3 regions of the Lysinibacillus sp. GW823-FHT02G10 genome follow, and region 3 is predicted to be linked to each of the others. Evidence: riboswitches for the same ligand, from Rfam matches in the RefSeq annotation. Region 3 holds a riboswitch; each other region holds the start of a gene.
What was found. A riboswitch is a leader RNA that binds a small molecule or an ion and turns the genes downstream of it on or off. The one in region 3 is predicted to bind thiamine pyrophosphate.
Positions count from the first base shown of each region.

Region 1 (7,642 bases), on a different contig from region 3:
TAATTGCTCCTCATCTGAAACATGAAGCCAGAACTTAATAATTATGTAATCTCCTGCAGTTAAAATCTTCTCGAAATTATTAATTTCTTCATAAGCACGAGACCATTCATCCTTTGTTGCGAATCCTTCGATGCGTTCTACTAGTACGCGGCCATACCACGAGCGATCAAAAATAGCGATTTGCCCATGTTGAGGCAATTTTCTCCAAAATCGTTGTAAATAATTGTAGCGTAATTCATGAGCTTGAGGAGCAGAAATAGGATGTACAACATAACCGCGGGGATCGACACGTTCGATTAATCGTTTAATAGCGCCACCTTTACCAGCTGCATCCATTCCTTCAAATACCAAGATCAAGCCAATCTTGTTTTTTAATAAAAATTGTTGTGCGTTCAACATTTCATATTGGAGTACTTTTAATTTCTTTTTATACATCTTTTTGTCTAGTTCAACAGTTAGATCTAGATTTTTCAAATTTTGTGTCATGAAACTTCACTCCTTTTATTTGGCTATTCTTATTGTACTAAAGAAATATATGGATGCCTATCAGACATGGTAAATTGTAGGTATTAATAGTAAAACAACACGATACATTGTTGGAAATTTCCGTTATAATAAAAAAAGTGACAGTACTATACTTATTTGTCTTTTCCCTATACAATCTAACACGAAGGGAGAGGAAAACATGCCTCGGTTTATCTTGATGACAATCTCTTATCTTGTCTCAATCATCCTAACCTTTTCATCCTTTTTCGTGAACATCAACGGTCAATCTTCGCTAGAAATCGCTAATCGTTTTTCTGTTGTATTTGCACCAGTTAGTGTAAGTCATGTAATTTGGATTATCATTTATTTTTTGCTCGGTTATTGGTTAGTTATGAACATGAAAAAGACAACTTTGAAACAGTCTGCGCTTTTTAGTTGCATAAATATATTACAAGCATTGACGATATATGTCTGGCACCATGAGTTATTTATTGTTTCTCTTGGCATTACATTACTCTTAGTCTTGTATTTGTTTATGTTGTATAATACGTACCCTCTTCAGGACAAATCCTTGTTTGGTCGTATTCCTTTCTCTATTTATTTAGCATGGATGACATTTATTTTTATCACAAATACAAGCTTTACGTTAACGGCTTATGGTTGGAACGGCTTTGGTCTTAGTACGCCTCTTTGGGCAGTGATTTTACTTACTTTAGGAGGAGCCATTGCGCTACATATCCGTTTCCATCACTTTGATGTTGTGTATCCAAGTGTTTTTATTTGGGCTTATATTGGAATCGCCATACATAATGGTTTTGATGAGCTACTTGTCACTACAGCTGCTTTATTTTTATGCGGTGTTCTCTTTGTTGGCATTTTATTTATTAAAAAAAATCCTGCCTACCAAAAATAAATTGGTTAGCAGGATTTTTTCATTACATCCTATTCTTCGTCTAATGACGTTAAGATAATTGGTTTATCTTTTGTTACAATGACTGAATGTTCGATTTGTGCTACAAGTGATTTATCAGGCGTCACGAATGTCCAGCCATCACCTGCTTCTACGATATGCTCTGCATTTGCTGAGATAAATGGCTCAACCGCAAGGACCATACCTTCTTTCATAATAGTAGTATCCCATGCATCGTAATAATTTAAAATATGGTTTGGTTCATCATGTAAAGATTGACCTAAGCCATGACCTGTTAAATTCATAATAACAGTTAACCCATTAGCATTTGCCTCGCGTTCAACAGCTTTACCAATTTGATTTAATTTAGATCCAGCCTTTACCTTTGTCATTGCTCGATCAAAGGCACTTTTAGCAACACGGCAAAGCTTTTCTTTGTCCTCATAGCCATCACCCACAACAAATGAAATACCTGTGTCAGCAAAATAGCCATTTAAAGAGCCTGAAACATCAATATTTACGATATCTCCCTCTTGAATAACACGCTTTCCTGGAATACCATGTGCTACTTCTTCATTGACGCTAATACATGTATACCCTGGAAAATCATATTCTCCCTTTGGTCCTGAAATAGCGCCAGCCTCTGCAAACATGCGACCAGCAATTTCATCAAGCTCAAGTGTTGTAACACCTGGTTTTGTGGCAGCTTTCATTGCTTCGCGAATTTCAGCACAAATGCGTCCTATTTTTTTAAAAGCTTCAATCTCTTCTTGCGTTTTTACAATCATGTATAACGTCCCTTTCATCTAATATCTATTCTTTAATATAACATAACTTTTTATGCGTATAACGATAAACGCTTTAAATATTGTATGCTTTCCTACTTTGCAAAGTGCTAAAAGAGTTATTCAAGACAAAAAAGTCCCTCCACTCACGTGAAGGGACTAGCATTAAGCTTTTCTTTGCATTAATTGGGGAGCGGCTGTGAATAAAAGAACACCAACGACAGCCGTTAAAATGGTTGCTGGTAGCATATATGTACCATTGTAGATGATGGAATAGATCCATGCATTCTGGTCACCCGCATATTCGGCAAAAAATACAGCACCAGCAATTGTATGTGCTGTGTATCGTAAGAAGCCCGCGATAACGGTACCTATGATTATATAAAGTGCCATTTTTGTTTTGTTCATATGTTTAGCAGCGTCTAACACTGGTCCACGTACAAGCGCCGCTAATCCTACAACAGTAAAAGCAACACCATAATCTAGTAATCCTTGTAGCCAGTGCACGATATAAGAACCAAACATTGTTTGCATAACACCCACAAGTAGTCCCGTAGTAAGACCAGCTACTAAGCCCCAGCGAAATGCTATTAACATAATCGGTACCATAACAAGACTAACTGAGCCGCCTTGTGCCCATACTTTAAAGGAAACCTGATCCAGTACGAGACCTATCGCTGCAAAAATCGCAATCTCCACTAGCATTAATAGTCTTTTTTTGTCCATACATATTCTCTCCTTTGTTCCGATGTAGGATACAAGAGCAGGAATAGAAAAGCGCTGATATGTCTCTTTCTGACACCTTTTTTCCTTTACGGACGAAAAAACGATGTCAGGACAGAGCCTCACATCGTACAAGTGTCGGTTTCTATCCACATCCCTACGCAAGCGTTAACTTACAGGTTCGAAGAGTCAAGGCATTACGTGCCCAGTCTCAGCTGACATCATCAGCTCCCCTTGTGGTCGTTACATCTGAATTTATTTGAACACTCTCATTGTACGCAAAGGATTGAAGGATTACAACCTTCCATACATCATTTTTTTGAAACTTTGCTGTTTTTCATGCGTAAATATTTAAAAAGGAGGTACAACTATGGAGAATCAAAAAATTTTAGCTGCCTTTAGTTATCTTAGTATTTTCTTCGCCCCTTTTATCGTTCCATTAATTGTATATTTCGTGACTAAAGATAGTGATGTAAAAAAACATTCGATTCGTGCACTTGTCTCTCATTTAGTTCCTTTTGTTTTTGGCATCCTGTTCTTTATTGTCTTTGTTTTTTCCACATTTAGTTTAGATCCAACCTCCAGTAATAATACAGTGATGATTATTTGGTTTGTTTCATTCGCCATCTATGCTCTCGTCTCACTAGGTATTGTGATTTGGAATATAATTCAGGCTGTTCGTGTTATCCGTTAATGTTTTATTTTTAAGTGAAACAGGTAGTAGTAATTGTAAAAGGAGCTGTTTTGGGATGAAAGTATCAAACGTTGTAAAAACTGCCGTTAAGTTAGCACCTATTGTTATTCCTATCGTAAAAAAAGTAATGGCTGCAAAAAAGGGCACAACGCCTACAACCACAACTCGAAAAAAATAAAACGGAGGCGTATTCCTTTTAGAGGAAATACGCCTTCGTTTTATTTCACTTCAAAATGGGTTTGACTATGGCCATTTAATGTTTTTTCCACATGTAAAACTGCTGGCATCGCAGATTTCAATTCAGGCACATGCGAAATAACGCCAATCATACGACCAGAATCCTGCAAATCAATTAATGTATCGATTGCTTTATTTAGTGATTCCTCATCGAGCGAGCCAAAGCCCTCATCAATAAACATCGTTTCAATATGAATATTACCTTGGTAGCTTTGAATCACATCTGCCATCCCCAATGCAAGGCTCAACGAAGCATTAAACTTTTCGCCACCTGATAAAGTTTTGACATCTCGTAATTGATCTGTATAAGCATCATAAACATCAAGACCAAGGCCACTTTGCTTCGCATGCTTTTCTAATCTATCTGAACGTCTAAGCTCATATTGACCGTTTGATAAATGATACAGACGTATATTGGCAGCTTCTGTAATTTGATCTAAGTAGTTAATTTGTATATAACGCTCAAAGGATAGCTTTTTCGAATTTTGTCCATTTAATAATCCATAGAGCTCCTTTACTCGTCCTGCTTCTTGTTCAAGTAAATGAAGCTCTTTCGCTATTTCTTCCACCCTTTCACTAAAGCCTTGGCATGCTTGTATAAAGCCATTCATCTGTTGCAAACGTTTAAATGCTTCCTCATAGGAAATTCGCTGCTGTTCTACTCTTGCTTCCATCGCCTCTAAATCTTGCTTCTCTTTTCCTTGAAGGTATGTAGCCCCTTCGGTAATCTGAATTTGCAACGTGTGTACTTGTAAAGCATAGTCGCTACATGCTTTTCGAAGTGCATCCAATTGTATGGCACTCCGTTTAGCAGTTGCATAAGCCTCATAGCTTTCGAAACCTATTTCTTGCATATCTGCTGAAAATTGCTGAAGCTTTTCATTCATTTTAAGCTGTAATTCCTCAAAGGACTGTTTGGCAATTTCTACAGTTAGTGTTGCATTGCTAGCTGCTTCCTTTGCTGCATGCAAATTTTCTTGACTCACTTGCCAACTTTTTTGAAGCTCTTCTTTCTGTTTACTAACTTCATTTAGTTGTTGCTTTAATTGCTGTAAAGTTGGTAAATTAGGGGGCATCTGCTTAAGTTGTTCGTCTACAACCGCTTGTAATTTTGTCCATTCTTTTATCTGCTCTGCTAAATATTGCTCTAGCTTCATATGCTTATTTCGTAGCTGCTCTATTCGGTCATGCTGATGCTTTATTTTTAATCGCACATCAGCTAATTGATGTTGAATAATTTTTAATGCAGCAATCTCTTGTTCCACTTCATGTAAAGTAGCGGTGATCTGTGGTTGGTCTTCTTGTTTAATATGCTGAGCCTCGAGTTGTCGCCATGTATCTTGAAGAAGTTGCTGCGCTGATGCTAAAAATGCCTCTTTCTCTAAATACTTACGCTCGTCTGATGATGCCTTCGCTCTTAATGCTTCCACTTGAGCAAGCTCAATAACTTCCAGTTGCTCATTGTGTGCTTTTTGATGTGTCATACTACCACAAACAGGACAGGGTTCTCCTTCCTTCAGTTGTTCTGCTAAAATACTAGCTTGACTTGTCAGCCATCGTTGCTGCAAAAGTTGAAGAGCCTCTTTACTTTCTTGATAGAGACTTTCTGAAGCAGCTACATCCTGCTTAGCTAAATCAACGGCATGTTTATATTTATCTGCTTGCTTGATTAAAGCAACCTGTTCCCGTAGTTTCGGTAATTGTTCTAAATAGCTTTCATAGGGTTCAACCTGTTTTTCATAGCCTTCTAATGATTGAGAAAAATGATGTAATTGCTCTTGTTCATTTTCCAAAAGTTTGACGTTATCATTTACTGCTCGTTTTGCATTTTCAGCATATTGCTCCGCTATTTGCAGCTGCTGTATATTGTTTTCATAGGCTTCAAATTTCGGTAATAGCGCTAACATCTGCATTTCCTGCTGTAAGATTTGCTGTCGTTCAGATTCTTTAGCCTGCTCTATCTCATAGTTTTCTTGCGCTTCTTGCAACTTTTCTTGTGACTGCTGTTGCTTAACCTTTGCTTGTTGAAATGCTATCTCTTTAACATTCAGTTCAGCACGTAAATCCTTGCATTGTTGTTCGAGCAGCACAAGTCGCTCTGCTTGTTCTGCTAAAGCAATCTCCTTCTCCTTTGCTTGGTATAAATCCTGCTGTTGTAAAAGCATTTGCAGCCGTTGCTGTCGATTAGCTTGTTCATCAAATTGCTCATTTAGCGTTTTTGCTAAGCGATAATATTCCTGCTCTTTTTGATGAAGGCTATATGCTTCTTCATAGTATGACTGTTCATCTTCTCCACATTTCTTATAGTAGCTAAGCTCCTCATCAAGTGCCTCTGTCAGTTGATGTAAATTTTCGGTATTATCAGCAATCAATGTAAATAAAGCGGAAGAACGTTGTGGTAAGGCGCCCACAATTTGACCTAGTAAATGTTCCTTTAATTGTTTGGCACGCTCAAGATCACTTTCTGCTTCTTTACGCTTGGCATCAAGCTTTTTCGCCATGACACCGAAACGATCTGTTTTAAAGATTTTCCGTAAAATTACTTCTTTATTTGTTGAATCAGAGGTTAATAGTTTTCTAAATTCACCTTGAGGTAGCATGACAATTTGGCTAAATTGATCTTTTGTGAGACCTATGATTTCCTGCACTTTCTTATCGACTTCAAGCGTTTGCTGTTTCTCTACAATGCTATAATCTAGCTTTCCGTCTTTTACTTCTGCTAGCTCTATTTTCTTTCCAGTAACCGTTTTATTTTTTTCTTTAATATGACCTGGCTGTCGTACTATTTGATAGACCTTTCCATGCATTTCAAAGACGAGTTCTACAGCTGTATAAACTTCATCATGTGCAAAGCCGCTTCTTAGTAAAGCTGTATCCTGCCGGTCCTCCCCACTACCTGATCCGTAAAGAGCATAGCAAATAGCATCGAAAATGGTTGTTTTACCAGCACCAGTTTTTCCAGAAATGGCAAACAATCGATGCTCCCCTAGCTCTTGAAAATCAATTACTTCCGTGTCTTTATATGGACCAAACGCTGTAATTGTTAACTTTAAAGGCTTCATTTTACAGTCTCTCGCTCCTCATCTAATAACTCCTGTAACATCTCTGTGAAGAGGCGTTCCGTATCTTCATCAGGCTGAATGCCAATAATATTGGTGAAGAATGAACGGAATAAATCAATATCTTCTAGTTTTTCAGCTTCTACTACTTGTAGTTCACGTGGCATATCTTGTCTTAGTACCTTCCGCTCCACATGCATAGCGTGCGGAAATACACTACGAATACGTTCCATCGGTGAAGTCACAGATATTTTATCCGTCAATCTAACAAATACATAATCCTCACTTGGTGTGAGCGCTAATAACTCCTCTAATTGACCTTCTACTACTCGTAGATCTCTTCTTGGCACAAGCTTTCTTTTACTTACTGTGGTGTTACCTTGCTCATCTAATTCGATGATTAAAAATCCTTTCTCATGTAAATGCTCAGATAACGAGTACTTTAAGATAGAGCCTGCATAGCGTATGGTTTCGTTTAAAACAAAATGTGCCTTATGTAAGTGCCCAAGCGCCGTATAGTGAAAAGGTTTGAATAAAGCTGCATTCACACAATCTGAGCCTCCAATGGAAAGGGGTCGCTCGGAATCACTAGTATTTGCTTTCTCCTCACCATACTTCGTCACAAAGGCATGTCCAACAAAAACATGACGCTTACTTGTGTCCATGTCTTTCGTGATATACTCAATAATTTTTTGCATGGCGTCTTGATGAGAACGGATTGATTCATCTTCAAAGATGTTGCGAATAG
Region 1 covers NZ_JBXAJI010000008.1:22,994-30,635, forward strand. Annotated here, with positions in the region: gene AC1RFD_RS19380 (polyphosphate kinase 2 family protein) at 1-486, opposite strand, end outside; gene AC1RFD_RS19385 (TspO-related membrane protein) at 686-1,399, shown strand; gene map (type I methionyl aminopeptidase) at 1,429-2,184, opposite strand; gene thiT (energy-coupled thiamine transporter ThiT) at 2,347-2,907, opposite strand; TPP riboswitch at 3,042-3,149, opposite strand; gene AC1RFD_RS19400 (magnetosome magnetite crystal formation protein family) at 3,275-3,598, shown strand; gene AC1RFD_RS19405 (small protein YxzF) at 3,654-3,776, shown strand; gene AC1RFD_RS19410 (AAA family ATPase) at 3,817-6,897, opposite strand; gene AC1RFD_RS19415 (exonuclease SbcCD subunit D) at 6,894-7,642, opposite strand, start outside.
Region 1: another riboswitch for thiamine pyrophosphate. It lies ahead of thiT (energy-coupled thiamine transporter ThiT); the one in region 3 lies ahead of thiC (phosphomethylpyrimidine synthase ThiC).

Region 2 (7,642 bases), on a different contig from region 3:
ATGATGTATGAAAATGAAGAGTTAGACTTTGCTGTACCTGAGGAAGGCTCAAACTTATGGTTTGATAATATGGTCATACCAAAAACATCAAAAAATATTGATGGTGCCCACGCCTTTATTAACTTCATGCTAAGTGCTGAATCAGGTGCTCAAAATGCTGATTTTGTAGGCTATTCTACTCCTAATATTGCCGCTATGGACTTAATGGACGAAGAAGTTGTTTCTGACGAACGCTACTATCCTTCTGAAGAACAACGCGATACATTAGAGGTCTACAAAAATTTAGGACCTGATTATTTAGGGAAATACAACGAATTATTTTTAGAATTTAAAATGAGTATCAGATAATTAAACTAGCGAATTGGTTTTCACACCAATTCGCTAGTTTTTTACTCTGCTTATCTAACTGTTTATTAAACTAAGAACATTTTCAATCACTATTTGCATTATTATATTTATAAAATATTTTATCTAAATTTTAATAGATTCTCACATTAGTGTATTTTTGATAGTCCATAACTTCTAACGCTCAACATCGCTACAATTTATAGCCATGCTTTATACCATTACAGACAGACTCTCCAAATTTTTAATTCTCCCTTTATAAGAGAAGTCCCTCAATTGTTGTTGCTTTACTAATTTATCCTCCCATAGCTTCTTTTCCCTCAACTTTTATGACTAAAATGTATTATTTCATAATGCATAGGTGCGTGGATAAAAACTTTTGTGGAAAACCATTCTAAATATAGAACCAGTACTATAATCTTAACTATTAGCCAAGCAATAATTCTTTATGATAGACTGTACTATATTTGATTACAAAAAGGGGGTTCATTCGATGACCCAGCAGAAGTCCAATAAGGCGGCTTTGTATATTTTAATGTTTAATATGTTTATCGCAATGGGGAGTATTGGCATTATTATTCCTGTCATGCCAGAGTATTTAAAAATATTTGGTGCAGCAGGACAAGTTCTAGGTATGCTAATCGCAACGTTCGCCTTAGCTCAATTCGTATTTTCTCCTATTGCTGGGAATCTTTCAGATCAGTACGGACGAAAAAATTTAATTATTTTCGGTCTTATCGTAACAGGTCTTGCACAAATCGGATTTGGCCTTGCTACAGATGTATGGATGCTCTTTTTAGCACGATTTTTAGGTGGTCTAGGTTCCGCATTTGTTGCACCTCCTATTATGGCTTTTGTCGCTGACGTCACAACCTATGAAGAACGTGGGAAAGGTATGGGGATGTTGGGTGCCGCTATGTCTCTTGGCTTTATGATTGGACCTGGTATTGGTGGCTTTTTAGCAAAGGTAAGCTTACATTTCCCATTTTTCACAGCTGGAGCTGCAGCCATTGTAGCATCTATTTTATCTTACTTTTTATTACCTTCTACCAAACCAAACACTGCTCAACAGAAACAAAAGCAAGACAATCTGGCGAAGCAAATGGCTCGTTCCATACATATGCCTTATTTTGTTATGCTCATAATTATGCTGGTGTTCTCGTTTGGAATTGCAAATTTCCAAACGACATTGTCATTATTTGTGACAGAAAAGTTTAATTACACACCTGTAGATATAGCGATTATATTAGTTGTTGGTGGTGCTTTTGGAGTAGTAGTACAAATGTTTATTATTACACCACTGTTCAATCGTTATGGTGAAATGAAAGTAGTACTAGTAAATTTATTTATTGCATCCGTTGCTATTTTCTTAATATTATTTGTTTCTGGCTTTGCCCTTATTTTAGTTGTAGCAACAATTTTCTCTACAGCAACGACATTAATTCGTCCAGCTGTTAATACACTCATCTCAAAGCTTGCAGAGAAAGAGCAGGGATTTGCTGCGGGGTTGAATAATGCCTATATGAGCCTCGGAAATATGATTGGACCCGCTTTGGCAGGTTTATTATTTGACTGGAATATGAATAGTCCATATATTTTCGGTTCTATCATATTATTAGCCTGTTTCTTCCTTGCGCTCATCTGGACAGTGAAAAAAGCACCTCATTTAATGCATCCCGATACAAAATAGTCTGAAAAATCATTGACTATTTTTAGCAGTATGTTACATTATTGTTGATTCACAAAATTGAATGATTTTAACCACTAGGGGAGTCTTTAAAAGGCTGAGACGTATATGGTAATATACGGACCCTTTGAACCTGATCTAGTTCACACTAGCGGAGGGAAGTGGCGCTACTTGCTGTTGTCACTATACACATACAAGGCCGCTTCCTATTGTTTAAAGGGGGTGGCCTTTTTATTTTTCCTCACGAACTTTACCAAAAGGAGTGAACTTTATGTCAATTCGTAAATTAACAGTCATGGCTTTATTAGTAGCCGTTGCTGTTGCAGGCTCTACTTTCGTATCCATCCCAACAGGAATCGCACGTGCTTACCCAGTTCAGCATGCTATTAATGTGATAGGAGCCATTATACTTGGACCCGTACCAACAGTTATAGTTGCCTTTGTCACTGCCATCATTCGTATCCTTACTGGAACAGGCTCTCTACTAGCTATCCCTGGTAGTATCATCGGCGCGTTCTGTGCTGCCCTTGCCTATAAATATAGTAATAAAATGTGGTTAGCTGGTATCGGAGAAGTTATCGGAACGGGCATTCTGGCTTCACTTATTGCAGTCCCTTTTGCAAAATTATTCATGGGAACATCTGTAGCAGCATTCTTCTTCCTACCAGCCTTTTTAACATCAAGTACGATCGGTGCTATTTTAGGTGTAATGGTTGCGAGTAGCTTGCGTAAAACAGAGCTAGTAAAGAGGTTTAATTCTTCTCTTTATTGAGAGAGATTGAATTATGAGCATTCATTGAGCTGGGGTAGTCCAATTTGGATCGCTTTTCTTCTCATTTACCCTCTTTACAAAGGGGATAACTCTTTATTTCATGCAATATAAAAAAGCAGTGCAAAACTATTCGAGTTTGCACTGCTTCCTCTATATTTAAGATCGTTTTTTCATGCCTTTTAACAACTGTGCTACATTCGTGTCTTCTGGTATAGTTTTTTCCTCAACCAGCGGCTCTTTTTTCTTCGCATTCGTTAGGAAATTCCAACCAAAACGTCTTATGGTAATATCAATAAAGAAAAGAAGCATACTCGCTAAGAGTAGCCATGTGGCAATATTTTGCCGATCTGCTCCTTTTGTCGTAAAGTCACGGAAGACATCTTGTGGTTCCTTTAAAACAGTGCCTCCTGTTCGTTGAGTTAACTCTTCTATCAGTTGGTTATTTACAGGGAGTAGTTCGTATTCAGCACTATAAGGAACACTTAGCCCTGCCTGATAAATGGCCTGCTTTTCATCTGCTATACGGAAGAAAATTAATCCAGGTTCAGCTTGTACTACAGCTCGAACTTGAGATGCGGAAATGGTTTCAAGTTTTGTTTCTAGCTCCTCCCCTGCTTCATTTACCGCTACAATATCTAAAAATGCGGCTTCATTTGTAGGGTCTGTAATCATAAAGGAACCATCTGCTTCCAATCTTACATCATAGGCTACATCATTGTAGCTTGGTAGCATTTGAGAAATAAGTGTTTGCCAAAATGCTCCCCAATTCTGCCATCTTGCCCAATCTCCTGTCCATTTACCCGTTGAATCAGATGTAAAGGCAAATGTTTTACCAAGACCATATTGCCACTGCGCTAACACAGGATCTTCTTTCTCGCTTTCTGCTACAACAGTAGCCCCCTGTTTTGCTGTTGTCCCAATATATGCATTCATTTGTGGGACACCATTAGCAAACAGTGAGTTCCATCCTGCTGCATTATAAATTGCCGGATAGAACGGATTGTCCTCAATATAGGTGCGGGAAATCATAGCTGTTTCTCGAGATAAAATAGAAGGAATGGTTTGCTCATCTATCACATCATAGAAACGTCCACTGCCCATGTCACTAAGCGCTTCTAATAAGTTCGCATCGGCATCTTGTCCAATCGCTACTGTCGATAAGGTTATACCCTCTTCTTTTCCTCCACCAATTAAATCCTCATAGTTCCCTGCCTGTGACTGCCCATCTGTTAAGAGGATAATATGCTTACGTTGGAGCTTTAAATCAGCAAGGTTCTCGTAGGCTTTAGCTAATGAACTATAGATTTCTGTTCCCCCACCAGGTGTTACTGATAAAATAGTATCCACAGCCTCTTCTTTACTGCTAAGAGGCCCTGTCTCTATAATCTCCCAAGGACGATCATCAAAGGCGATGAATCCTAATGTATCCTCGTCTCGCAACATCTCAACAGAACGTGCTGCTGCTTCCTTAGCAAGCTCAAGCTTCGAGCCTTGCATACTGCCAGAACGGTCAAGTACAATCACTAATCCTAAGGAAGGTAATTGCTCTTTACCCTTAATTTCCATTTCCACTGGCAATAAGGTTTCAATCGGTGTTTTAAAATAGCCGCCTAGACCAAAACTATTTTCTCCACCCACCATTGTAAAACCAACTCCAAAGTTTTTGACTGCTTGCTCAATAACACTCATTTTTGCTTCACCCACTAAATGACCTGGTACATTGTCGAAGATGATAGCATTATATTGCAAATAGCTGGATAGTTCATTTGGTAAACTTTTAGGTGCTACAACATCATAGGCAATGGATTGACTACCAAGTGCTGCTGCGATGGGTGAAGCTGTTTCATAACCATTAACGATTAATAAATGTGGTTCACTTTGAACCATTGTGACACTAGTTAACTTATTGTTTTCAAAAATGGCATCCTGACCAACTTGAACAACGGCTTCATATTTTACAAGTCCTTCAGCTGTTGCTGCATGTTTATAGGTAAACACATTCGTGCCTTCAGTCAGCTCAACTGCCTCTCGATGAATAAGCTCATCATTTTCATATAGTAATAGCTCGCCTTGGCCTGCTGATGTTGCAAGTATGTCAGTCACTAATTGTTGTTGCTCTCCAACGTAAGCAACTTGAGGGGATACAAAGCTTTTTAGTGATACATCATTGACAACTGGTTGACTAAAAGGCTTAATATCCACACTAATATTAGAGCCTTTCAACTTCGTAGCAAATTCTAAAGCATCGCCCTTTGTCTCATTACCATCTGTTAATAGCACAAGACGAGTTGCTTTTTTAGGATCTATAATCCCTGAAGCAAGCTGTAGACTTTGTTCTATATTTGTTTGATCGGTAGCTTTAATTTCAGTTAGTTTCGGTACTTCCTTTAATGTTTTAGATAAAATGGCTTCTGTTTGTAAAGTAGAGGAAAATGAATAAATGCCCGCAAGCTGCGGTTCTTTTTTTGATTGGAGGCTCTCCTGTATAAACTGAACCATCTCATCTTCCGTACCATTCATAGAAGCAGAACGGTCTACTAAATAAATAATTTGTTCTTCTTTGATTGGTAATAATAGATATGGACCTGCGAGTGCAAAAACTAAACAGCCTGCTGCCACTATGCGAATAGTAAGTACAACAATATGACTTCTTTTAAGTCGCTGTCGCTCATGAAAGTATGTCCATCCAAAATACAAGAATAATGGAAGGAGTAACAACAATACTAACGGCATATCAATTCGTAAATCCACGACGTCGTTGCACCTCCCACTCTGAAACAAGCAATAGTAAAATAATTACAATTAGCCAAGGCACGAAAGAGGTCATCGACACTTCTTCCTTTCCATTGTCTGAAATATCACCTAATGTAAAACTTGTTCCTTGTTCAATGACACGTTCTTGTGCTTGCAATTGTACAATCAATTGTTTTTCCTCATTATTTGAGCGTACCATATAAATGCCTGGCTGTTTGGGCGCAGTTAGCATCCCCTTCGTAACAGACGAAAGAAACTCGTCTTCTTGCGAATAAACATTCCAGTCTCCTTGCGCTAAAGCAACTGCACGTTGTTCATTGGGTGAAAAAATCCCAAGTGACCCAACTGATTCTGTTAGCTGCTGCTCTGTACTCCATAGAAATAGTGGGAATGATGGATGTAAAGGCCAATCTGTATCAGCAATATCGGCTAAAACAACGATATCTCCTTTTGGGGAGCGTTGGATGAACGGCTCTTCTCCAACAGAAGCAATCGTTTCATAGTCCGCAAAACCAGGATAAACAGCACTAACATAAACATCCTTTAGTTCACTAAAGGCAAATAATGCATCACTGCTAGTGCTTACCGTCCCATTCGCATCTACTTTTTCTGCATCATCACGACCAAATAATACGAGGGGATTGTCCATCTTTTCCAATAACGCTGATTGGTTTGTGATTATGGTAGCATCTTGATTGTCAGCGACTTGCAAGGAAGGGACGATTTTTACGCCACTACTAACTGTTTGAAAACCTTTTTGTATCAGTTGATGCAAGCCTTGATCAACAATAATTTTTGACGTAGTCGTTTGTAGTAAAACTGTTTGTTGATTGTCTATGTCATAATCATCTTTTGCATCAATAATAGCTGTCATGGATTTTGCTAAAGGCAAATCTTTAAATGTTTTCGTAATGGCTTCATTTGGAGGCACAACGACACTTTCTGCTACCAGCTCCTCACCCTCTGCATTATTCAATGCGAGCGTTACCTTTTGCTCGGTATTTGTATCATTATGGAGTTGTACAAGTGCCAGCGTAGCTTGCCCATCTGTCGTAGCAGCAAAGCGGGTGATAGCGATATTTGTTAAGTCTTTTGTAGCACCTCTTACTAGCCATTTCACAGAATCCTTGTCCATCGGTAATTGCTTTTTATCAAGTGTATCTGTAAAAACATAGATAGAAGTCGGTGTGTCGCCCACAAATGCCTGTGCTACATCCAGCGCCTTATTCATTTCAGCAGTTTCATAGGTTACTTGTAAATCTTGAATAGCTTTTTTTATTTCACTCGTGTTTGTTTCTTGCTGTAAAACAGCTTTTGGTGCAGCACCAGTTGTAATTAATGTGACAGGTCGACCATTCAATTCATTCATCAAGTTCAGCATTTCCTGTTTATGAGCGTCAAAGGTTGATTGCTCTTTACCTGCCAGCATTGTGGCTGAAGTATCTACAATAAATATGGTTTGTGCACCAACAATGGTTGATTTTTTTATATAAGGATTCATCAATGCCAAAACAAGTAGCAGTAAAGCAAGAAGCTGTAAATATAGTAGGGCATTTTTTTGTAAATGCTTTAAATAAGGCGATACTCGCGTTTCCTGCATAATCTCCGACCAAAAAAGCGTCGAAGAAACTGTTTGATCTGTATATTTTTTTCGAAAGAAATAATAAAGTAGGACAATGACCGGGATGATGGCCGTCCAGCTAAATATAATTTGACTAAAGCCCAATACGGCTCACCTCACCTAATCCAATGTGCTTTTAATAATTGCTGGAAAATCGCATGTTGCAATCCATCTTCCACTTTCAATTGTAATTTTCGAACACCAAAGCGACGGCAAATGGCTTCAAATTCTTCTTCATGTAGTATGCGTCTTGCATGGTAGGACTCTAATACTTTAGAGGACATCGTCACATTCACATCATTACCTGTTTCACGATCAAGGAGACGTACATCACCCGAATAATTTGGTGACAGTTCTTCTTGCGTTACAATTTGCAAAATGCGAACATCTCCAGCATAGCGTGGTATCCTTTTTAATAGCTGTTCCCATTCCTCAATTGGCTCTAATCCATCTGTAACAATGA
Region 2 covers NZ_JBXAJI010000003.1:179,235-186,876, forward strand. Annotated here, with positions in the region: gene AC1RFD_RS13195 (ABC transporter substrate-binding protein) at 1-348, shown strand, start outside; gene AC1RFD_RS13200 (MFS transporter) at 839-2,035, shown strand; TPP riboswitch at 2,102-2,209, shown strand; gene thiW (energy coupling factor transporter S component ThiW) at 2,304-2,804, shown strand; gene AC1RFD_RS13210 (VWA domain-containing protein) at 2,961-5,555, opposite strand; gene AC1RFD_RS13215 (vWA domain-containing protein) at 5,539-7,284, opposite strand; gene AC1RFD_RS13220 (DUF58 domain-containing protein) at 7,296-7,642, opposite strand, start outside.
Region 2: another riboswitch for thiamine pyrophosphate. It lies ahead of thiW (energy coupling factor transporter S component ThiW); the one in region 3 lies ahead of thiC (phosphomethylpyrimidine synthase ThiC).

Region 3 (7,642 bases):
AGAAGATGCTCAAGAGACTACAAACGATTCCTTTTATAATCAATTATTTTTAGATAATAAATCAAGTTCAATTGAGACAACATTACATTTCACAATGATTGAACCCGAGCATACTGAAACCTTCAATAAGCTTTACAATTGGCTTCAACAAACACCGATTCACTTTCATATGAAAACCTACCCTCTATCTAATAGAATCGTATGTCTTTTTCAAACAAATGATATAAGGATTGTGGAAAAAGATGTACGTACACTTATGAAGGAATGGCGTTTGATTAGTAATAGTTCTTTAAATATCGGCATATATGATGGAACACCTACAACCATTAAAACTATGTATACATTAACAAAGCGTGCACTACATCAAAGTTTTTATGAGGGCTTTGGCCATATTTTTTATGCGAGCAAACAATATGAAACTCAGCCCTTTGATCCCTTACTGACACCAGAAGAGCAACAATTACTAATAAGTAGTTTGGAAGATGGAAACCTAGAGGCCGTTAAAACATTTTTATATCGGCTTTCTAATGAAGGCATATATTATGAGCAAGACGATTTACGCATTCATTTGACGAGTGTCTTAGCACAAATTAGACGCTTTATGCTGAAATATAAATTACATGAAAAAGCGGTTATCGAACAACACTACCGTCAGCTATTTCATTTAATCATTGAGCATCCTATATTTTATACGATACTCAATGGGATTATTTCTTTCACGCAGACATTAATTGAGTTAGCAAGGGAAGCTCGAATAGAGAAACGAGCTGATTATGTTGAACTAGCTATAGAAATAATTGATCAACAATTTAAAGATAGCGCACTGTCTCTTCCCTTTGTCGCTCATAAGCTTGGAATAAGCCCCAATTATTTAAGTACAATTTTCTCAAGAAAACAAGGCTTGCCATTTAAGCGCTATTTACAGCAAGTAAGAATTCATCATGCCACAAAAATGCTGCGAGAAACAGATTTTGCTATTAGCGAAATCGCTCATTTAAACGGTTTTGATGACCCAAATTATTTCATAAAATTATTTAAGCAACAAATTGGTATTACGCCTAACCGATATAGAAAAAATTAAAAGATTGATTAAAATAATTTTCAATTAGTTGATTTTATTTTCAATAAAGATTTTATCATGATGTGATTATCTTGATCTTAATATGACAATTATCTATAAAATTGAGATTAAATAAAATAAATTTAAGTTAAAAACTATGTATAAACCCTATGTCTAGCGCATATATTTATAGTTTATACTTAAATATAAAAATTCTTTAACGATAATTATTATAATGTACTAGCAATTCTATTTTATATTTGTTATAGTTATAGACGAAGAGTTTGACTCACATTTTTTTCAGGAGGTAAACTAATATGACAAACGCAAATGATCGTAGCCGTCGCTTTACAACAGCAGGTGGTGCTCCAGTAGTAAGTAACCATGACTCTATGTCAGCAGGTCCACGTGGCCCTCTTTTACTTCAGGATGTATGGTTAGTTGAAAAACTAGCAAATTTCAACCGTGAAGTAATTCCAGAACGTCGTATGCACGCAAAGGGCTCAGGTGCATTTGGTACTTTTACTGTAACGCATGATATTTCACAATATACTAAAGCGAAAATCTTCTCAGAGATCGGCAAGAAAACTGAAATGTTCGCACGTTTCTCTACAGTAGCGGGTGAGCGTGGTGCAGCAGATGCAGAGCGAGATATTCGTGGCTTCGCCCTTAAATTCTATACAGAAGATGGAAACTGGGATTTAGTAGGGAACAATACACCTGTATTCTTCTTCCGCGACCCGTTACACTTTACAGATTTAAACCATGTGGTAAAACGTGACCCACGTACAAATATGAAAAATGCCAACTCTAACTGGGATTTCTGGACTTCATTACCTGAAGCACTTCACCAAGTGACAATTGTTATGTCTGACCGTGGTATTCCAGCTGGTTACCGTAATATGCACGGATTTGGTTCTCATACGTATAGCTTTATCAATGCTAATAATGAACGTGTTTGGGTTAAATTCCACTTCCGTACAGAGCAAGGCATTAAGAACTTAACTGGTGCCGAGGCTAATGAGATTATTGGTCAAGACCGCGAATCTTCACAACGTGATTTATATGAAGCAATTGAAAAAGGCGATTTCCCTAAATGGAAAATGTACATTCAGGTAATGACAGAGGAACAAGCTCGTGAGCTACCATACAACCCATTTGATTTAACAAAGGTATGGTATAAAAAGGACTTCCCATTAATTCCTGTAGGTGAATTCGAGTTAAACAAAAATCCAGACAACTACTTTGCAGAAGTTGAACAAGCTGCATTCGCACCATCTAACATTGTTCCTGGCATCAGCTTCTCACCAGATAAAATGTTACAAGGTCGTATCTTTGCATATGCGGATGCCCAACGCTATCGTCTTGGTGTAAACCACTATATGCTTCCTGTCAACGCACCAAAATGTCCATTCCGTACTTTCCACCGAGATGGAGCAATGCGCTTTGATGGCAATCTTGGTTCGACATTAAGCTATGAACCAAATAGCTATGGTGAGTGGGAGCATAATTTAGACCATAAAGAGCCTGAATTACGTATTGATGGTCATGCAGGTATTCATGATTTCCGTGAAGACGATAATAATTACTTTGAACAACCAGGTAAACTATTCCGTCTATTGACTTCGGAAGAGCAGCAACGCTTATTTGAAAATACCGCGAACGATATGGCTTCTGTTGAAGAATTCATCAAACGCCGTCACATCCTTCACTGCTATCTAGCTGACCCAGCATATGGTGAAGGTGTCGCTAAAGCGATGGGTCTTTCCTTAGAAGGTATGGACCTTACAAATCCATATGTAAAACAACCAACAAACGTTTAATATTCCACTTTATTATTGATATCCAAATCCAACTTTTACTCCATGTGAATCCACTATTCACATGGAGTTTTTTTATAAAGAAAAGGCCTATGTCTATTTTTTTGACATAAGCCTTTTCTTTCATTATTGATAAATTTGACTGCCTGCTTTTTTAAACTCCTCAGCCTTTTCTTTCATACCTTGATGGATCGCTTCAGTCGTATTCAAATCCTTATCTTTCGCATAATTACGAATATCCTGTGAAATTCTCATGCTACAGAATTTAGGCCCACACATAGAACAAAAGTGTGCTGTTTTTGCTCCCTCTGCTGGCAGTGTCTCATCATGATATTCCACTGCACGCTCGGGATCTAGTGACAGATTGAATTGATCACGCCAACGGAACTCAAAGCGCGCTTTAGACAGTGCATCGTCTCGTTGTTGTGCACCTGGATGACCTTTTGCTAAATCAGCAGCATGTGCAGCAATTTTATAAGTGATAACGCCCACACGAACGTCCTCGCGATTCGGTAAACCAAGATGCTCTTTCGGTGTCACATAACAAAGCATCGCTGTACCAAACCAGCCAATCATGGCTGCCCCAATGGCTGATGTAATGTGGTCATAACCTGGAGCAATATCTGTTGTGAGTGGTCCTAATGTATAGAAGGGCGCTTCCTTACAAACCTCTAATTGCTTGTCCATGTTTTCTTTAATCAAATGCATTGGTACATGACCTGGTCCCTCAACCATTACCTGAACATCATGCTGCCAAGCAATCTGTGTTAGCTCGCCTAGTGTTTCAAGCTCTGCAAATTGTGCCTCATCATTAGCATCTGCAATTGAGCCTGGGCGTAAACCATCACCTAAGGAAAAAGCAACATCATAGGCTTTCATAATTTCACAAATTTCCTCAAAATGTGTATACAGGAAATTCTCTTGATGATGATATAAACACCACTGTGCCATGATAGAGCCACCTCGAGATACAATACCTGTCACACGATTTGCTGTTAGTGGTACATAGCGTAAAAGGACACCTGCATGAATGGTGAAGTAATCCACACCCTGCTCAGCTTGTTCAATGAGAGTATCACGATAAACCTCCCACGTTAAATCCTCTGCTACACCATTTACCTTTTCTAAAGCCTGATAAATTGGCACTGTTCCCACTGGCACTGCAGCATTTCGAATAATCCATTCTCTAGTTGTATGAATATGTTTACCAGTCGATAAATCCATAATATTATCTGCGCCCCATCGAGTTGCCCAGGTCATTTTCTCAACTTCTTCTGCAATGGAAGAAGATACAGCAGAATTCCCGATATTCGCATTGATCTTTACATGAAAATTACGCCCAATAATCATTGGCTCTGCCTCAGGGTGATTAATATTAGAAGGCATTATAGCACGCCCAGCTGCAATTTCTGAACGTACAAATTCAGGATCCATATTTTCACGAATTGCTACAAACTCCATTTCAGGCGTTATAATTCCCTTTCGTGCATAGTGAAGCTGTGTCACATTTTTACCTTTTTTAGCACGCAAAGGCTTTCTCGCCAACTCAGGGAAGACATTTTCTTGAATACGCGGGTCATCAACATGACGAAAGCCATTATCCTCCGGTTTAATGGAGCGTCCCTCATATGCTTCTACATCCCCTCGCTCTTGAATCCATGCATTTCGTAAGGCAGGTAAACCTTTCGTAATATCTACTTGGTAGGCTGGATCTGTATAGGGCCCACTCGTATCATATACTCGAATAGGAGCATTTTCTTCATTTCCAAAACTGCCTGTTGTCGGACTTAATGCAATTTCTCGCATAGGTACTAGAATATCTGGGCGTGATCCTTCCACATATACTTTTTTGCTTCCTTCAAAGCTGGACATAATGGTAATATTCTTTTCACTAATTGCTGACATGAGCTACTTCTCTCCCTTAAATTTATTTTGATATAAGGACCGATTCTAGCTCACCCCAACAATCCAAAAAATAAAGGCCGAATCCAAAATAATTATTTGGATCCGGCCACGAATGTAAAGGTCTATTGATTGCATACTCTGCAATAGCTTCTTAACTTTCCCACGCTGGTATGAGCCAGATCAGGTCCAAAGGGTCAAGAAACTTCGTAGCGTTTCCCTCTCAGCCTGACTCATCAGACTCCCCTAGTTAATACTATTTAGTTTGATGCTAGTGTAGCAGATAATACTAAGAGATGGAAGTTATTTTTTATCTTACTAGGTAAATAATACTTCTGCAAAATAGATCACAATGGTTACAGTTATACAGCTTACAATGGTTGAAAATAAAACAGCTTGCGCGGCTGTTGCTGATTCTACATCATATTCCAATGCTAGACTAGAACTATTGCGGGATGTTGGAAAGGCACTAGCTATAAACAGTGATTGTGCGACGACTCCATCTAATCCCAATATATAAATAATGGCCAATGCAACAGATGGTCCAATAATTAGTCGCGTAAAACAGCTGATAAAGACGGTTTTATTAAACATTGATTTCATCTCTAGTTGTGATAATTGCGCACCTAAAGTAATTAGAGCCACAGCAATAAATCCATCTGCCACATGTTCTACTGGTATTTTGATAAACTGTGGAATACCGATATCAAAATAATTCATAGCGACACCTATAATCAGCGCATGAATAATAGGCATTTTAAAGAAATCCTTGATGATTGTCATACCTGACTTTGTAGAAGAAATTAAATTGTATAAGCCATATGTATACGTAGTCATATTTTGAAAGATTACGAGCATGACCTGAATGGCTACTCCAATAGGTTGCGTGGCAAATATCATTTGAGCCACTGGAATACCGTAATTACCCGAGTTAATGAGCACAACACTATTTTTAAAGACAGCTGCCTCTGTTTTAGCTAAGCCTAACCCTTTTGCCATAAAGTGACTGAGTAACATTTGACTACTGATAAAGAGTACAATAAATAATCCGACCTCTCCCAGTACAGATAATTCCACATGTGTTTCATATAAATTTACAAAAACAGCTGCTGGCATAAAGCAATATGTAATAAGCTGAGACAATGCTTTTAAATTAAAGCGAAATTTCTTTTGTAGTATAGCGCCTATTACAAGTAACACTAAAATAGGTACAACAATTTGAAAGAAAATCATTCCGAGATACATCATATCAATGTCCCCCTTCCAGTGTTAATAGTAGTGTTGAATTCCTTCTAGGTCAATTTCTCTTGCTTTCACCATAAAGAAGACTGCCTCTATATTGAAGGCAGCCTTTCTTTTTAAGCAAGCTTGAATCGGTTTACAACTTCTTGTAGCTCGTTTGAAATATCGTTCATATTTTGAATAGACTCTGCTACTTTTTGTAATTCTACTTGTTGATCCATTGCAGAAGCACTTACTTGTTCCGCAGAGGCTGCTGTTTGCTCTGAAATAGCCGAAATACTTTGGATAGCCATGATTGCCTGATTTTTATGCTCTAACATGCTAGATAGTTTATTCATTAATTCACTAATAGAATTTGCAATTGAACCCGACAAGTCACTGCTATCTTTAAATGCTAGTTGCGTGCTTTGTACGGACTCATTTTGAGATTGCATTAAATCTGCATTAGATGCAATCACAGCAACCGTCTGCTGAGAATTTTCAAGAATACTTTCTACTGTACTCTTAATAATTTCTGTTTCATTCTTAGATTGTTCTGCAAGCTTTCTAACTTCCTCTGCAACTACAGCAAATCCTTTACCATGTTCACCAGCACGTGCAGCCTCAATACTTGCATTTAAAGCTAGCAGATTAGTCTGCTCGGTAATGCTTTGAATCGAAGCAATAATCTGATTAATATTGGCAATATTAGAAGCTAATGATTCCATTTGCTGCTGGATACGCCCATTCATTTGATTGGTCTCCATATTACGCTCTCTTAAACTTTCAACCTCATGCAATCCTTTTTCCGTTGTTACACCTGTTTTATGAGATAGCTCATCCATTTCATTAGAAAGAGCCGTAATAGCATCAATCTGATCTGATAAATCCATCATTCGATAATTTGTTTCTTCTGTATCCTCTGATTGTTTCGAAGCTCCTTGTGCAATCTCGTTGATAGCTACAGAAACTTCCTGACTAGAAGCAACTACCTCATTAAATGCCTCATTTACCTGATTAGAAGATTGGTTCAATAACCTCGTGGAATTTAGTACAGTTTGAATCGCACTATTGGTTTTATCTAACATATTATTATAGGCCACAGCAACTGCACCAATTTCATCAGGCTTAATATAGCGCTCTTCTACCTTTTGTGTTAAATCCCCTTCGGCTGCAGTTTCAATCGATGCACGTAAAAATTTAAGTGGTTTTAATTGTTTATAGATGAATAACACACTTGCAGCTGTCATCAAAACCACCATAATAATGGAAGCAATAATCGTAAATACAAATACATGATTATATGTTTCTAGAATCTTTGATTCAGCTAACACGACTTGAACAGTCCATGTTTCGTCAATACCCTCTAAAATCATTGGAGCAAAAACATTATAGGCCTTTTCCTTCAGTTGATTAGAGTCAACGTACATACTTGTTAGTTCACCATTTTCCATTGTCTTACTAATACTTGTCCAAGTAGGATCCTCTTGCATATTGCGCCCAACTAGCTCATCACCAAAGCTGTTAGCTGTTAGCACACCTTTATTCGTAATAATTGCCGCATAACCGCCTTCTGGGGCATTCGATTTTGTTAAATCATTTAAAAAATCTATTGATACATCGGCAGTCAATACACCGA
Region 3 covers NZ_JBXAJI010000009.1:75,778-83,419, reverse strand. Annotated here, with positions in the region: gene AC1RFD_RS20090 (response regulator transcription factor) at 1-1,081, shown strand, start outside; gene AC1RFD_RS20085 (catalase) at 1,378-2,883, shown strand; gene thiC (phosphomethylpyrimidine synthase ThiC) at 3,007-4,785, opposite strand; TPP riboswitch at 4,926-5,040, opposite strand; gene AC1RFD_RS20075 (AEC family transporter) at 5,101-6,030, opposite strand; gene AC1RFD_RS20070 (methyl-accepting chemotaxis protein) at 6,141-7,642, opposite strand, start outside.